Regions from separate parts of the Streptomyces sp. SID5469 genome, predicted to be linked through region 2. Evidence: riboswitches for the same ligand, from Rfam matches in the RefSeq annotation. Region 2 holds a riboswitch; the other holds the start of a gene.

Region 1 (7,739 bases), 5.2 Mb from region 2:
TTCGCCGTGGTCGGCGACGGCCGCCGCGGTGTCCACCCACAGCCAGGTGGACTCCTCGCGGGTGAGCACCTCGTGGGCGTCCTCGGGGTCGTGACCGTCGTGCTCCGCGAGCCACAGCAGGGCGTACGGGCGCAGCGGGGTGGCCTCGGCCACGGCGCGCACATCGGGCTCGGCGGGAGCGCCGACCACGCGCAGCGCCTCGAAGGCGAGGCCGCGCAGGAGGGCGTCGTCGCCGCGGGCCGCGTCGAGGAGCTCGGTGACGGCGCTGCCGACGGTGCGGGCGGCGAGCCAGGCGCGGTACTCGGCACGGGCGGCGTTCGGGCGCAGCTGGGCACAGCCGCGGAGCATGTCCTCCGCGTTCTGCTCGATGTTCCCGGCGGGGCTCTGCGCGGCCACGCAGATCTGCTCCAGCTTGACCCACACCGCCCAACTGCCGAGCGGGGTGAGCGTGGCCTGCCCGTCGGCGCAGGTGAGCGCGCCCACGGAGGCGAGGGCGTGCAGGGCCCAGTCGAGGAGGGGGGAGAGCGGGGTGTCCTCGGCGAGGCGCTCACCGGGGATGCCGAAGACACCGCCGGAACGCCCCGCGGGGACCTCGACGGGCTCCGCCTGGGGGCCGTACGGGACCTCGCAGCGTTCCGTGCGCAGCTCGGTGACCCGCTGGTCGAGCAGGTCGAGGAGTTGCTCGAAGGGGACGGGGCCCGCCGACAGCTGGAGGAAGGAGAGCACCTGCGGCATCGCGGAGACGACCTCGGCGACGGCGGCGTGCTCGTGCTCCTCGGGTTCCGGGTAGGCGAGCGACCAGGCGTCGAAAAGGGCGACCCAGCCGCGCAGTACGGCGCTGTCGTCGCGGTTCCACGCGCGCAGCCGCCAGCCGGGGCGGGCACTGTCGCCGTGCACCTCGACGAGGCCCGCGAGGCGTGCGGTGTCCCAGTCGGCACGGACCTGAGCCGGGGTCAGGCCCAGATCGGCGGCGGCCCGTTCGGCGGTGGTGTCGGAGAGGGTGCCCCTGCCGTCGGAGGGCCCTACGCCGTGCCCCGGGCGGAGCGCGGCGTCGGCCCAGCGGGCGACACGGGCCGCGTCGGCGAGGCCGGTGCGTGCCATGCGGGCCAGTTCCGCGGGCGGAGGGGTGCCCTCCGGCGGCCGGGGTGCCGGGCGGCGCGTGCGGCGCTGGGTCACCGCTCGGGAGGCTGCGGCCAGGGGCCGCGGGCGGACGAGTCGGAGCCTGGAGTCGCGCGGGTTACGGGACGTCACGGGTGCAGTCTTCCGGTTGACGGTCCGAAAACCCAAACGGAATGTCACGGGGGGCGACAGGGGTGGCCAATGGACAGGTCTGGGCAGGCGCTCGAGACGGGTGAGGGAGCACTTGGTGAAACCCGAACCGGAAGCGGCTTTGCCCCTTTGCGAGGGGCTGTCGGAGGTGTGCCTACATCAAGGGGGTGAGGAAGCGGCGCATGGCCTCTTCGTACACTCCGGGGTCGGCGTTCCACATGGCTCCGTGCGGGGCGTTGGTGACCGTGTGGAGGGTGACCAGATTGGGGCGGCTGTCGGCCAGACGGCGCGAGAGGCCCCAGGGGGCGACGGTGTCGCCCGGACCGTGGAAGATCAGCACCGGCGCCTGGAGGTGCTGGGGGTCGGCGGCCACCTGGATGCGGTCGCCGTGCAGCCCGGTGCGGCCCTGGGCGGCGCGGACGGCGAGCGGCAGCAGCGCGCCGGGGGTGCGACGGGCCGCGGCGAGGGTGCGCACGGTGGTCTCCCAGCTGAGTACGGGCGAGTCCAGCATGAGCCCGGAGATCCGCTCGCGCAGCCCGGAGTGCGCGGCGGCGCGCAGGGCCATGGTGGCGCCGGTGGACCAGCCGTGCAGGACGACCCGCTCGGCGCCGTAGCGCACGGCGTAGCGGATGGCCGCGTCCAGGTCGCGCCACTCGGTCTCGCCGAGGTGGTTCAGGCCGTCCTGGGGGCGGGGCGCGCCGAGGTCGCCGCGGTAGGCGAGGTCGAGCACCGGGAAGTGGTGGCGGTTCAGGAACCCCATGACGTTCATGGGGTGTTCGCGGGTGGCGCCGAGGCCGTGCACGGTGATCACCCAGGTGTCGCGGACGCCGGGTACGAACCAGGCGGGCAAGGGGCCGAGCTCGCCGGGGATGTCGACGTCGGCGTGCTCGAGGCCGAGGGCGGAGCTGGGGTTGCCGATGTGCACGTTCGGTGTCAGCCAGACCTTGTCGCCGGGCTCCAGGGTGCCGTGGGTGACGCGTTCCAGGCGGCGTACGACCGTGTCGGCGGAGTGGGGAGCGGCGGCGAGGACCGGACCGACGACCGCGTGGGAGCCGTCGCCGGAGATGCCGTAGGTGCCGGGCCGTTGGGAGGCCAGGGCGCGGGTGAGCGTGATCTGGCCCGCGGCCGTGGAGTGCACGGTGAGGCGGGGTTCGGTGGGCAGCGGTCTGCCCGGCGGCGCCTTGAGCGCGGCGTCGCTGGCGAACCGGCCGGCGGCGACACCGGCCGCGCCGGCTGCTATGGCTACGGTGACGGCGGCGGCCGTCGCTTTGACTGTGCGCACGGATTCAGTCTCCTTGCGGAGTCCGCCACCGGCCAGCCGGAGGACGGCTCGGGGCGAGGCTCCCTGCCGGGTTCGGAGGTGTTGTTTCCCGTGCCGCGCCGGGTACCCCGCCACCGAACCGGCATGCGCCGGCGGGGTCCGCGGCGCCGCCCGGCCAGGACCGCGCCGTCCCCGCGGTGCGATCCCGGCGCCCGCGCTACCGCCCCGGCTGCCCGTACCCCCGCAGGCGCTCCCCCGCCTCCGCCACCTGTTCCTCCGTGAGGAGCGTCGGGGTCAGGCCCGGTATCGAGGACGCCGTCAGCCATACGCGGCACATCCACTCGAGTTGGGCCGTGCGGTCGTACGCCTGGGGCAGGGTCGCGCCGTAGGCGATCGTGCCGTGGTTCTGGAGGAGGCAGGCCGTGCGGTCCTCGAGGGCCCGTCGCATGTTTTCGGCCAACTGTGGCGTGCCGTACGTCGCGTAGGGGGCGACCCGGACCGGCCCGCCGAGCGCGCCCGCCATGTAGTGGATCAGCGGCAGCTCCGGTACGAGCGTCGACACGGCCGTGGCGTGCACGGCGTGCGTGTGGACGACGGCGCGCGCGTCGGTGGTGCGGTAGACCGCCAGATGCATGGGCAGTTCGCTCGTCGGGACCAGCGAACCGAGCACCTGCCGGCCGTCGAGGCCGACGCCCACGACATCGGCGGGCGTCAGCCGCTCGTAGGGCACTCCCGTGGGTGTGACCAGGACGGTGTCCCCCACGCGCACGGAGACATTGCCCGACGTGCCGACGACCAGACCGTCGGACACCGTGCGGCGGGCGGTGGCCACGAGGTCGTCCCAGGCCCGGGCCACCTCGTCCCGCTGCCCCTCCTCGCGCCGCTCCTGGGGGTGCTCCCGCACGCCCCCCGCATCCCGCCCGTCGCGCCGCTGCTCAGCCATGCCGCGATCCTGCCAGGCGAGGGCCGGGGCCGCCGGTGGACCTGGGCACTTTAGGGCGGAAGCCATACGTCCGTAAGGGCGCATACCGATACATATCGCCTGCTCGCGATGATTGGCCGGTGGTCGACGGACTTGGGCCGATCTCCCAGTAACCTCTGGGAGATTTGCCGCACACGTCGCCATTCCGGGGGGAAATATGGCCCGTGATCACAAACCGTCCCGTCGCCGCGCCCGCGTCCTCGCCGCGTCCGCGGCGGTGTTCGCCATCGGGGGGACCGTCTTCGCCGGGCTTCCCGCCTCGGCGGCGGGCAAGCCGCTGGGCCACGACGTCTCGTCCCACCAAAAGGATGTCAACTGGTCGGGCGCGCAGGCGAAGGGCGCCAGGTTCGTCTACATCAAGGCGACCGAGTCCACCGACTACCGCAACCCCTTCTTCGGCCGGCAGTACAACGGTTCGCGCAACGCCGGCCTGCTCCGTGGCGCGTACCACTTCGCACTGCCGGACAAGTCGTCCGGCGCCGCCCAGGCCGCGTACTTCGTGCGCAACGGCGGCGGCTGGCGCGCCGACGGCTGGACGCTGCCGCCCGCACTCGACATCGAGTACAACCCGTACAGCAAGAAGAAGTGCTACGGCCTGAGCAAGGCCAGGATGGTCGGCTGGATCCAGTCGTTCAGCGACGAGGTGAAACGGCAGACCGGCCGCCGCCCGGTGATCTACACGACCACGCACTGGTGGAACAAGTGCACCGGCGGCAGCGCCGCCTTCGCCGCCGACCACGCGCTGTGGCTGGCCCGCTACGACTCCGCGAACGCGGGGGCGCTTCCGGCGGGCTGGTCGTTCTGGACGTTCTGGCAGTACGACAACAGCGGCAGCCTGCCGGGTGACCAGAATCTCTTCAACGGGTCCATGACCGGACTGAAGCGCTTCGCCAAGGGCTGACCCGACCCCGCCACAAGCCTCCGGAGGCCGGAATTCCGCCTCCGTTCGAAAGGGAGATACCGTCGCTTCGTCACAAGCGGAGCGACGGGACTCCGATAGAGACACCCCACAGCCCGCCTCAGTTCATCTTCCGTTCACCCAGGTTGCTTACGGTCCACCTGCCACTGACGTCCAACAGAAGCCTGGGTAAATGGAACACATCACGCTTCTCCTCGGGATCGTGATCGTTACCGCTCTCGTGTTCGATTTCACGAACGGTTTCCACGACACTGCCAACGCGATGGCGACGACCATCTCGACCGGCGCTCTGAAACCCAAGACGGCGGTGGCCATGTCCGCCGTGCTGAATCTCGTCGGCGCTTTCCTCTCCGTGGAGGTCGCCAAGACGATCTCCGGCGGCATCATCAACGAAGAGGGCATCCGCGTCGAAGTGATCTTCGCGGCGCTCGTCGGCGCCATCCTCTGGAATCTGCTGACCTGGCTCCTGGGTCTGCCCTCCAGCTCCTCCCACGCACTGTTCGGCGGCCTGATAGGCGCCGCGGTCATGTCGGCCGGCTGGTCGTCGGTGAACGGCCCGACCATCGTCACCAAGATCCTGATCCCCGCCGTCGCCGCGCCGGTCGTGGCCGGAATCGCCGCGATGCTGGCGACCCGCCTCACCTACCGGATCGGCGCCCGCGCCGACGAGAAGGCGACCAAGAAGGGCTACCGCGCCGGGCAGATCGCCTCGGCCGGCCTGGTCTCCCTCGCCCACGGCACGAACGACGCGCAGAAGACGATGGGCATCATCACCCTCGCGCTGGTGACCGGCGGTGTCGTCGCCCCCGGCTCGAACCCCCCGATGTGGGTCATCGTCTCGGCCGGCACGGCCATCGCGCTGGGCACCTACCTCGGCGGCTGGCGGATCATCCGCACCATGGGCAAGGGCCTGACCGACCTGGCCCCGCCGCAGGGCTTCGCCGCCCAGACCAGCGCCGCGACGGCCATCCTGGCCTCCTCGCACATCGGCTTCTCGCTCTCCACCACCCAGGTCTGCTCCGGCTCCGTCCTCGGTGCGGGCATCGGCCGCAAGGGCGGGGTGGTCCGCTGGTCCACCGCGACCCGGATGTTCGCCGCCTGGGGTCTGACCCTGCCGGCCGCCGGCCTGGTCGGCGCGGGCGCCGAACTCCTCACCAAGCAGGGCACCTGGGGCACCATCGCCACCGGCGTGCTGCTGGTCGCCGGTGCGGGTGCCATCTGGGCCCTGTCCCGCCGCCAGCCGGTGACCGTCGACAACGTCAACGACATCGCGGCCGAGCCCGCGGGTGTCGTCACCACCGCGATCGCCGCGGTCACCCCGCCGCCGGCGGGCCCGGTCTCCGTGGTCGACGCCACCGCCGACCTGAAGACCACCATCCCGGCCCCGTCCCCGGGCGCGGAGCCCACCCGTCCGGCCACGGTGTAAGGAACGAACAGCATGAGCATCGACTGGGCAGCACTGGGCTCCGTCTTCGGAGTCAGCCTCGTGGTCACCGTCGGCCTGGTGGGCCTCTTCACCCTGGGCATCGTCGGCCTCACCAAGAAGGAGTCGGCCGAGGGCGGGTCGGCCGCACTGGCGACCACCGGCGCCTACGCCTGCTTCGCGGCGTGCGCGGCGGCGGTGGCGTACGGGATCTATCTGATCGTCGCCTGACGCACGGCGGTACACGCACCTGGGGTGCGGGACGGACCATCCGTCCCGCACCCCACGCGTATGCGTCCCGCACCCCACGCATAAGCACCCCGTGCTCCATGCGCGTGCGCCCCGCCCCACGCCCGAACGCGCCCCGCACGCCGTGTGCGTGTGGGCCTCAGCACACTCCTCCGTCCCAGGTCAACAGCAAGTTGACGGGTGTTCGGGAGCCATGGTGGACTGCCGGAGCCAAGTACGGCGGCAGAAGAGGAAGCCGGTGTGAGTCCGGCGCGGTCCCGCCACTGTCACCGGGGAAGTAAGTCCCCGGGAGCCAGGAACTCTCACCGCCGGTCTCGTCGAACCAGGGCGTGGACACCCTGAGTGAGGACATATCGCCATGCGCGGCTGCCCGTTGCGGGTCTTGCTCACCAGTACGTTCAGCACGCGGCCTCTCCTCCCCCCGACGGCGGGCTGACCCCATGCGTGCCGATCGCGTCTTCGCGTACGGCGCCGCCGCCGGGCTCATCGGCGACCTGCTCCTGGGCGATCCCCGCCGCGGGCATCCGGTCGCCGCGTTCGGGCGGGCCGCGGGCGTCGTGGAGCGGGTGCTGTGGCGGGACCACCGCGGGTGGGGCGCGCTGCACACCGTCGTCTGTGCCGGTGGGGCCGTGGGCCTCGCCGCCGTCGCCGCCCGTTCCGTACGCACCTCCCGTACCGCTTCCGTCGCGCTGACCGCCGCCGCCACCTGGGCCGTGGTCGGCGGGACCTCCCTCGGGCGCGAGGCGCGGGCCATCGGGCAGGCCCTGGACGCGGGGGACATCGAGGGGGCCCGGGAGCGGCTCCCCCATCTGTGCGGGCGCGACCCGGGGGCCCTCGACGCCGACGGGATCGCCCGCGCCGTCGTCGAGTCCGTCGCCGAGAACACCTCCGACGCGGTCGTGGGGGCGCTGGTGTGGGGGGCTGTCGGCGGCGTGCCGGGGCTCGTCGGTTTCCGGGCCGTCAACACGCTCGACGCCATGGTCGGGCACCGGTCTCCCCGGTATCTGCGGTACGGGTGGGCCTCGGCCCGGCTCGACGACGTCATGGGGTGGCCGGGCGCCCGGCTGACGGCCGTACTCGCCGCCCTCGCCGGACACGATCCGCGCGGCGCCCTGCGCGCCTGGCGCTCGGACGCCGCCCGGCATCCGAGCCCCAACGCCGGCCCGGTGGAGGCCTCCTTCGCGGGGGCTCTCGGGGTACGGCTGGGCGGAACGCTCTCGTACGGGGGCAGGGTCGAACACCGGCCCGTGCTCAACGGCGGCGGACGGGCCGTGGACAGCAAGGACATCGAGCGGGCCGTACGCCTGTCGCGGCGGGTGGGCTGGCTCGCCCTGGGCGTGGCCGCCGCCGGGCGGCTGTGGAAACGGGGAGGGACGTCATGAGCGGCGGACTGCTGATCGCCGGTACCACCTCCGACGCGGGCAAGAGCGTCGTGACCGCCGGGATCTGCCGGTGGCTGGTGCGCCAGGGCGTCAAGGTCGCGCCCTTCAAGGCGCAGAACATGTCCCTGAACTCCTTCGTCACGCGCGAAGGTGCCGAGATCGGGCGCGCGCAGGCCATGCAGGCACAGGCCGCCCGGGTCGAGCCCACCGCGCTGATGAACCCCGTGCTGCTCAAGCCCGGGAGCGACAGAAGC
Region 2 (7,739 bases):
GAGACAGGCACACAGTGCCACTCCCTTTCGTCAGCGGTGGGGAGCTTGGCAGAACGGACAACCGAGGAGACGGTGAAGGCCATGGCAGAGGCGAGGACGACGGCGGCCGAGGAGCTCACACGACGCTGGGCCTTCGACCCCCGGTGGCAGGGGATCGAGCGCACCTACGGCGCCGCGGACGTCGTACGGCTGTCCGCCAGCGTCCGTGAGGAACACACCCTGGCCCGGCGCGGTGCCGAGCGGCTGTGGCGGCAGCTGCACGAGCTGGACTACGTCCACGCGCTCGGCGCGCTCACCGGCGGGCAGGCCGTGCAACAGGTGAAGGCGGGGCTCCAGGCCATTTACCTGTCCGGCTGGCAGGTCGCCGCCGACGCCAACCAGGCCGGGCACACCTACCCCGACCAGAGTCTGTACCCGGCCAACTCGGTGCCGCAGGTGGTGCGCCGGATCAACAACGCGCTGCTGCGGGCCGACCAGATCGCCACCGCCGAGGGCGGCGAGGACACCACCGACTGGCTCGCGCCGATCGTCGCCGACGCGGAGGCCGGGTTCGGCGGCCCCCTGAACGCCTTCGAGCTGACCAAGGCGATGATCGCCGCGGGTGCGGCCGGTATCCACTACGAGGACCAGCTCGCCTCGGAGAAGAAGTGCGGTCACCTCGGCGGCAAGGTGCTGGTGCCCACCTCCCAGCACATCCGCACCCTCAACGCGGCGCGGCTCGCCGCCGACATCGCCGACGTGCCCACGGTGATCATCGCCCGCACCGACGCCCTGGCCGCGAATCTGCTGACCAGCGATGTCGATGAGCGCGACGCCGAGTTCGTCACCGGCGAGCGCACCGCGGAGGGCTTCTACCGGGTACGGGGCGGCATGGCGCCGGTCATCGCCCGCGGCCTCGCCTACGCCCCGTACGCCGACCTGATCTGGGTCGAGACCGGCACCCCGGACCTCGCGCAGGCCCGCGAGTTCGCCGAGGCGATCCACGCCGAGTACCCCGACCGGATGCTCGCCTACAACTGCTCGCCGTCCTTCAACTGGAAGGCCGCCCTGGACGACGACCAGATCGCCAAGTTCCAGCGGGAGCTGGGCGCGATGGGCTACCGCTTCCAGTTCATCACCCTGGCCGGCTTCCACTCCCTCAACCACGGCATGTTCGACCTCGCCCGCGGCTACGCCGAGCACGGCATGACCGCGTATGTCGACCTCCAGGAGCGGGAGTTCGCCGCGCAGGAGCACGGCTTCACCGCCGTCAGGCACCAGCGCGAGGTCGGCACCGGCTACTTCGACCTGGTCTCCACCGCCGTCAACCCGGCCTCCTCGACCACGGCCCTGGCGGGCTCCACGGAGGAGGAGCAGTTCCACTAGCCGGCCCTCCGGTGCCGCGTCCACCGGCCCATGACCGGGCGGGGGCCGGGCGACCGTCCCCCGCCCGGCCCGCCGCCCGCATCGCCCGGCCCGCCGCCCGCATCGCCCGTCCTCCGCCGCTTCGCTTCCCGATCAGGAGAACCTGATGTCCACCAGCGCACTGACACACCGCGTCCGGGTCCTCGCGGCACCGGGCGACCGCCACGACGAGATCCTGACACCCGCCGCCCTGGACTTCGTCGGCCGCCTCGTCGCGGCCTTCGGCGAGCGGCGCCCGGAGCTGCTGAAGGAGCGCAGGCGGCAGGCGATACGGCTCGCGGCCGGATCCGCGCTCGACTTCCCCCTCGCCACCGCCGGTGTCCGGGCGGACGCCTCGTGGCGCGTGGCCGCACCGGCCCCCGGCCTGACCGACCGGCGGGTGGAGATCACCGGCCCGCCCGACCGCCGTACGGCCGTCAACGCGCTCAACTCCAAAGCGCGGGTGTGGATGGCGGACTTCGAGGACGCCACCTCCCCCACCTGGGACAACATCATCGGCGGCCAGCTCACGCTGCTCGACGCCATCGAGCGGCGGATCGACTTCACCACACCGGAGGGCAAGGAGTACCGGTTGGGTGACCGGCTCGCCACCATCATGGTCCGCCCCCGGGGCTGGCACCTGACGGAGGAACACCTGGAGTTCGACGGCCGGCCCGTACCCGCCTCCCTCGTCGACTTCGGCCTGTACTTCTTCCACTGCGCGCAGCGCCAGATCGACGCCGGACACGGACCGTACTTCTACCTGCCGAAGCTGGAGAACAGATACGAAGCCCGCCTGTGGAACGACGTCTTCGTCCTCGCCCAGGAGCTGCTCGGCATCCCCCCGGGGACCATCCGGGCGACCGTGCTCATCGAGACGATCACCGCCGCCGTGGAGATGGAGGAGATCCTCTACGAGCTGCGCGAACACAGCGCCGGCCTCAACGCGGGACGCTGGGACTATCTCTTCAGCTTGATCAAGACCTTCGGGCACCGCACCGACTTCCTGCTGCCCGACCGGGCCACGGTGACCATGACCGCACCCTTCCTGCGCGCCTACACCGAACTGCTGGTGCGCACTTGCCACCGGCGCGGCGCCCACGCCATCGGCGGCATGTCCGCGCAGGTGCCCGGCAGGGATCCGGCCGCGGGCGAGGCGGCCCTGGCGAAGGTCCGGCTGGACAAGGAGCGCGAGGCGGAGGACGGCTTCGACGGCTCCTGGGTGGCCCACCCCGGCCTGGTGCCCATGTGCCGCGAGGTCTTCGACGGTGTCCTCGGCGAGCGGCCGCACCAGATCGAGCGCACCCGGGACGACGTGGAGGTGACCGCCGCGGACCTGCTGTCGGTGCGGCGCATCAGCGGACCGCCCTCGCCGGAAGGGGTCCGTACCAACATCGCGGTCTCGCTGCGCTACTTCGACGCCTGGCTGCGCGGGCGGGGGGCCGTCGCCCTGTACGGCCTGATGGAGGACGCGGCGACCGCGGAGATCGCCCGCGTGCAGATCTGGCAGTGGCTGCGGCACCGGGTCGTCGACCGGGATACCGTGGTGCGGCTGCTCGACGACGAACTCGCCGCCCTGGGCGCGGAGTACCCCTGGGCGGCCCTCGACGAGGTGCGTGCCCTTTTCGAACGAACGGCGCTGGCCGCCGAGTTGCCGCTGTTCTTCACCCCGGACGCCTACACCCGTCACCTCGTCCGGCACGCGGAGGCGCGGTCATGAGCCGAGGCATCCGACGCGTCGGAGTGGTCGGCGGCGGGCAGATGGGCGCCGGCATCGCCGAGGTGTGCGCCCGAGCCGGACTGGACACGATCGTGTGCGAGGTGGACGCCGAGGCCGCCCGAGCCGCACGGGAACGCGTGGAGGCCTCGCTGGATCGTGCCGTCCGGCACGGAAAGCTGGACCGGGCCGCCGCGCAGGACGCCCTCGCCCGTACGACCTTCACCCGCAGCCTCGAAGACCTCGCCGACCGGCAGCTCGTGGTCGAGGCCGTTGTCGAGAACGCGGACGCCAAGACCGAGGTCTTCGCCGCACTGGACAAGATCGTCGAGGATCCCGAGGCGGTCCTGGCCACGAACACCTCCTCCCTCCCGGTCACGCGCCTGGGCATGACGACACGACGCGCCGACCGGGTCATCGGCCTGCACTTCTTCAACCCGGTACCGGTCCTGCCCCTGGTGGAGGTCGTCGCCTCCCTCCACACCTCCGCGCGGACCGTCGACGCCGTCACGGACTTCGCCACCCGGTCGCTGGGCAAGACCGTCATCCGCTCGCAGGACCGGGCCGGCTTCGTCGTCAACGCCCTGCTCATCCCCTACCTCCTGTCGGCGATCCGCATGACGGAGTCCGGCTTCGCCTCCGTCGCCGACGTCGACGCCGGCATGGAACGCGGCTGCGCCCATCCCATGGGACCGCTGAAGCTGGCCGACCTGATCGGGCTGGACACCGTCGCCTCGATCGCGGAGTCGCTGTACGACGAGTTCAAGGAACCGCTCTACGCATCGCCGCCGCTGCTCCAGCGGATGGTGGAGGCGGGGCTGCTCGGCCGCAAGACGGGCCGTGGGTTCCACGTGTACGACCAGGGCTGAGGGGCCCGGTCCGCCGCCGGTTGAGGGACCGGCGGCAGCTGAGGAGCCAGGGCGGGCGACGCCACGGGAGGACGGCGCCGCCCGCCCTGTTCGCCTGTCCGGCGTCTCGTCGCACCGTCCGGGATGTGGGCATCGTCTAGGCTGGGTGGTGCAGCTGGTTCGCCCCGTCCGCCAGGCGGGAGGCGTCGTAAGAGGGAACCCGGCGGGAATCCGGGACTGCCCCGCAGCGGTGAGTGGGAACGAACGCTGTCATACGCACTGGGCCCAAAAGGCCCGGGAAGCGACGGCCAGTAGGTGTCCTCCGTACGGAGGGCGTGCTCGCGAGTCCGAAGACCTGCCCGCTGCCCGTGCGCGACCGTTCGCGCGCGGACATCCCGGTGACCTCGTGGGCGGGTCGGCGTGCATACCTGACGGACGACCGCGCCTTGCCGCGCGGGTCGGCTCCGTCCGGTCCGTCACCCCTTCGCGCTCGCGTCCCGTCCCGGGATCTCAGGGACACATCTCGCGAAGGAGAGATCCGTGACAGCGAAGTCCGCAGCCGCGGCGGCACGGGCCACCGTGTACGGCTACCCCCGCCAGGGCCGGGGCCGGGAACTGAAGAAGGCGATCGAGGGGTACTGGAAGGGCCGCCTCGACGCCGACGCCCTCCGGACCACCGCCACCGGCCTGCGCCGGGACACCTGGCAGCAGCTGGCCGAGGCCGGCATCCACGAAGTACCGACCGGCGACTTCTCGTACTACGACCACGTCCTGGACACCAGCGTCATGGTCGGCGCGATCCCCGCACGCCACCGCGCCGCGGTCGAGGCCGACGCGCTCGACGGCTACTTCGCGATGGCGCGCGGTACGCAGGACGTGGCGCCGCTGGAGATGACCAAGTGGTTCGACACCAACTACCACTATCTGGTGCCGGAGTTGGGTCCGGACACCGTCTTCAGCACCGACTCCGCCAAGCAGGTCGCCGAGCTCGGCGAAGCGCTCGCCCTCGGCCTCACCGCCCGCCCGGTCCTCGTCGGCCCGGTCACCTATCTCCTGCTCGCCAAGCCCGCGCCCGGCGTGGCCGCGGACTTCGACCCGCTGACCCTCCTCGACCGGCTGCTGCCCGTGTACGCCGAGGTCCTCGCCGACCTGCGGGCGGCCGGCGCCGAGTGGGTGCAGCTCGACGAGCCGGCCCTCGTCCAGGACCGCACGCCCGCCGAACTGAACGCCGCCGAGCGCGCCTACCGCGTCCTGGGAGGGCTCACCGACCGCCCGAAGCTGCTGGTCGCCTCCTACTTCGACCGGCTCGGCGACGCCCTGCCCGTCCTCGCCGAGGCACCCGTCGAGGGACTCGCGCTCGACTTCGCCGAAGGGGCCGCCGCGAACCTGGACGCGCTCGCCGCCGTGGGCGGTCTGCCCGGCAAGCGCCTGGTCGCCGGTGTCGTCGACGGGCGCAACATCTGGGTCAACGACCTGGAGAAGTCCCTCGCCCTGCTGGGCACCTTGCTGGGGCTCGCCGACCGGGTCGACGTGGCCGCCTCCTGTTCGCTGCTCCACGTCCCGCTCGACGCCGCCGCCGAACGCGACATCGCACCGCAGGTCCTGCGCTGGCTCGCCTTCGCCCGCCAGAAGACCGCCGAGATCGTCACCCTCGCCAAGGGGCTCGGCCACGGCACCGACGCCATCGCCGCGCAGCTCGCCGCCAACAGGGCCGACCTCGTCTCCCGCGCCGACTCGGCGCTGACCCGCGACCCGGCGGTACGGTCCCGCACCGCCGCCACCACCGATGCCGACGCCCGCCGCTCGGGGCCCTACCCCGAGCGGGCCGCCGCCCAGCGCGCCCGCCTCGGTCTGCCCCTGCTGCCGACCACCACCATCGGCTCCTTCCCCCAGACCGCCGAACTGCGCACCGCGCGGGCCGACTTGCGGGCCGGGCGGATCGACAGCGCCGGGTACGAGGAGCGCATCAGGGCCGAGATCGGCGAGGTGATCTCCTTCCAGGAGAAGGCGGGTCTCGATGTCCTCGTGCACGGCGAGGCCGAACGCAACGACATGGTCCAGTACTTCGCCGAACGGCTCACCGGCTACCTCACCACGCAGCACGGCTGGGTGCAGTCGTACGGCACCCGGTATGTGCGCCCGCCGGTCCTCGCCGGCGACATCTCCCGCCCGGAGCCGATGACGGTGCCCTGGACGACGTACGCGCAGTCCCTCACCGACCGCCCGGTCAAGGGCATGCTGACCGGCCCGGTCACCATGCTCGCCTGGTCCTTCGTCCGCGACGACCAGCCGCTCGGCGAGACCGCCCGCCAGGTCGCCCTCGCCCTGCGCGACGAGGTGGGCGACCTTGAGGCGGCGGGCACTTCGGTCATCCAGGTGGACGAGCCCGCCCTGCGCGAAACCCTGCCACTGCGCGCCGCGGACCGTCCCGCCTACCTGGCCTGGGCCACCGAGGCGTTCCGGCTCACCACCGGCGGCGTTCGCCCGGACACCCAGATCCACACGCACATGTGCTACGCCGAGTTCGGCGACATCGTCCAGGCGATCGACGACCTCGACGCCGACGTCATCAGCCTGGAGGCCGCCCGCTCGCACATGCAGGTCGCCCGGGAACTGGCCGAGCACGCCTACCCGAGGGAGGCGGGGCCCGGCGTGTACGACATCCACTCACCGCGTGTGCCGGGCGTGGACGAGACCGCGGCCCTGCTGCGCAAGGGACTTGAGGCCATCCCCGCCGAACGCCTGTGGGTCAACCCCGACTGCGGTCTGAAGACCCGCGGTTGGCCCGAGACCCGCGCGTCGCTGGAGAACCTGGTCGCCGCGGCCCGGACGGTGCGCGCGGAGCACGCCGGCTCCTGACGCCTGCGTACGGCCGAGAGGGCGCCGCCCGGGCACCCTCTCGGCCGTGCCGCCGTGATGTGATGCCGTACGAAGCGCGTGTGCGCGTCGCCGGCACGAGGAAGACAGGAGCGAAGGCGTGACCAGTCGCGTCACCTTGATCTCACCCGCGATGAACCGGTCCCTGCGGGAGGCCCGGTTCGACGACGGCTGTCGGCTCGACGCGAGCGGCGCGGCACACGCCGAGTCCGCCGCCGGCACGCTGCCCGCAGCCGACCGGGTGTGGGTCTCCCCCACGGCGCGCTGTCGGGAAACGGCGTCGGCCCTCGGCCTCACCGCCATGGAGGCCCCCGAGCTGGGAGGTCTGGACGTGGGCCGGTGGCGGGGCCGGACCCTCGACGACGTCAGCGGCGGAGAACCGCAGGCGGTCGCCCTTTGGCTGACGGACCCGGCCGCGGCACCGCACGGCGGGGAATCGGTGCGTGCCCTGTGCGCGCGCGTCGCCGGGTGGCTGCTCACCTGCGAAGAGATCGCGGGCAGGACCCTTGCCGTAGTGGAGCCGGAGATCGTACGGGCCGTGGTGATCACGGTCCTCGAATCGCCGGAGGCGGCCTTCTGGCGGCTCGACGTTCCGCCCCTGACGGCGACGGACATCAGCGGACGCTCCGGGCGCTGGAATCTGCGCATGGGACGGCCGCTTGACGTGCAGGGAAACGGAGTTGGAACTGCAACTGCAACTGCAACTGGAGCTGAAACTGGCGCCGGACACTGACGCGAAGCCGATGCGGCCGGGGCTGGAGCCGGGGCTGGGGCTGGGGCTGGGGGCTGGGGCTGGGGCTGGGGCTGGGGCTGGGGCTGGGGGCTGGGGCCCGGCCGTTACCGGCGCGGCGGCGAAGGCGAAGGCGACCGCTTGTCACCCGGGTCCCGCCCGCCTGTCCCGCTCCGATGGCGCC

What was found. A riboswitch is a leader RNA that binds a small molecule or an ion and turns the genes downstream of it on or off. The one in region 2 is predicted to bind cobalamin.
Region 1: linked by a shared signal. The riboswitch ahead of GTY58_RS33350 (cobalamin biosynthesis protein) and the one ahead of metE (5-methyltetrahydropteroyltriglutamate--homocysteine S-methyltransferase) in region 2 are both predicted to bind cobalamin.

What each region holds. Positions count from the first base shown of each region.
Region 1 is NZ_WWIN01000001.1:7,695,677-7,703,415, reverse strand. It holds gene GTY58_RS33380 (hypothetical protein) at 1-1,251, opposite strand, end outside; gene GTY58_RS33375 (alpha/beta fold hydrolase) at 1,424-2,551, opposite strand; gene GTY58_RS33370 (class II aldolase/adducin family protein) at 2,748-3,473, opposite strand; gene GTY58_RS33365 (lysozyme) at 3,670-4,413, shown strand; gene GTY58_RS33360 (inorganic phosphate transporter) at 4,604-5,857, shown strand; gene GTY58_RS33355 (hypothetical protein) at 5,870-6,085, shown strand; cobalamin riboswitch at 6,283-6,426, shown strand; gene GTY58_RS33350 (cobalamin biosynthesis protein) at 6,544-7,485, shown strand; gene GTY58_RS33345 (cobyric acid synthase) at 7,482-7,739, shown strand, end outside.
Region 2 is NZ_WWIN01000001.1:2,491,901-2,499,639, forward strand. It holds gene aceA (isocitrate lyase) at 82-1,365, shown strand; gene aceB (malate synthase A) at 1,511-3,103, shown strand; gene GTY58_RS10760 (3-hydroxybutyryl-CoA dehydrogenase) at 3,100-3,969, shown strand; cobalamin riboswitch at 4,108-4,326, shown strand; gene metE (5-methyltetrahydropteroyltriglutamate--homocysteine S-methyltransferase) at 4,489-6,807, shown strand; gene GTY58_RS10770 (histidine phosphatase family protein) at 6,926-7,558, shown strand; gene GTY58_RS39565 (hypothetical protein) at 7,663-7,739, opposite strand, start outside.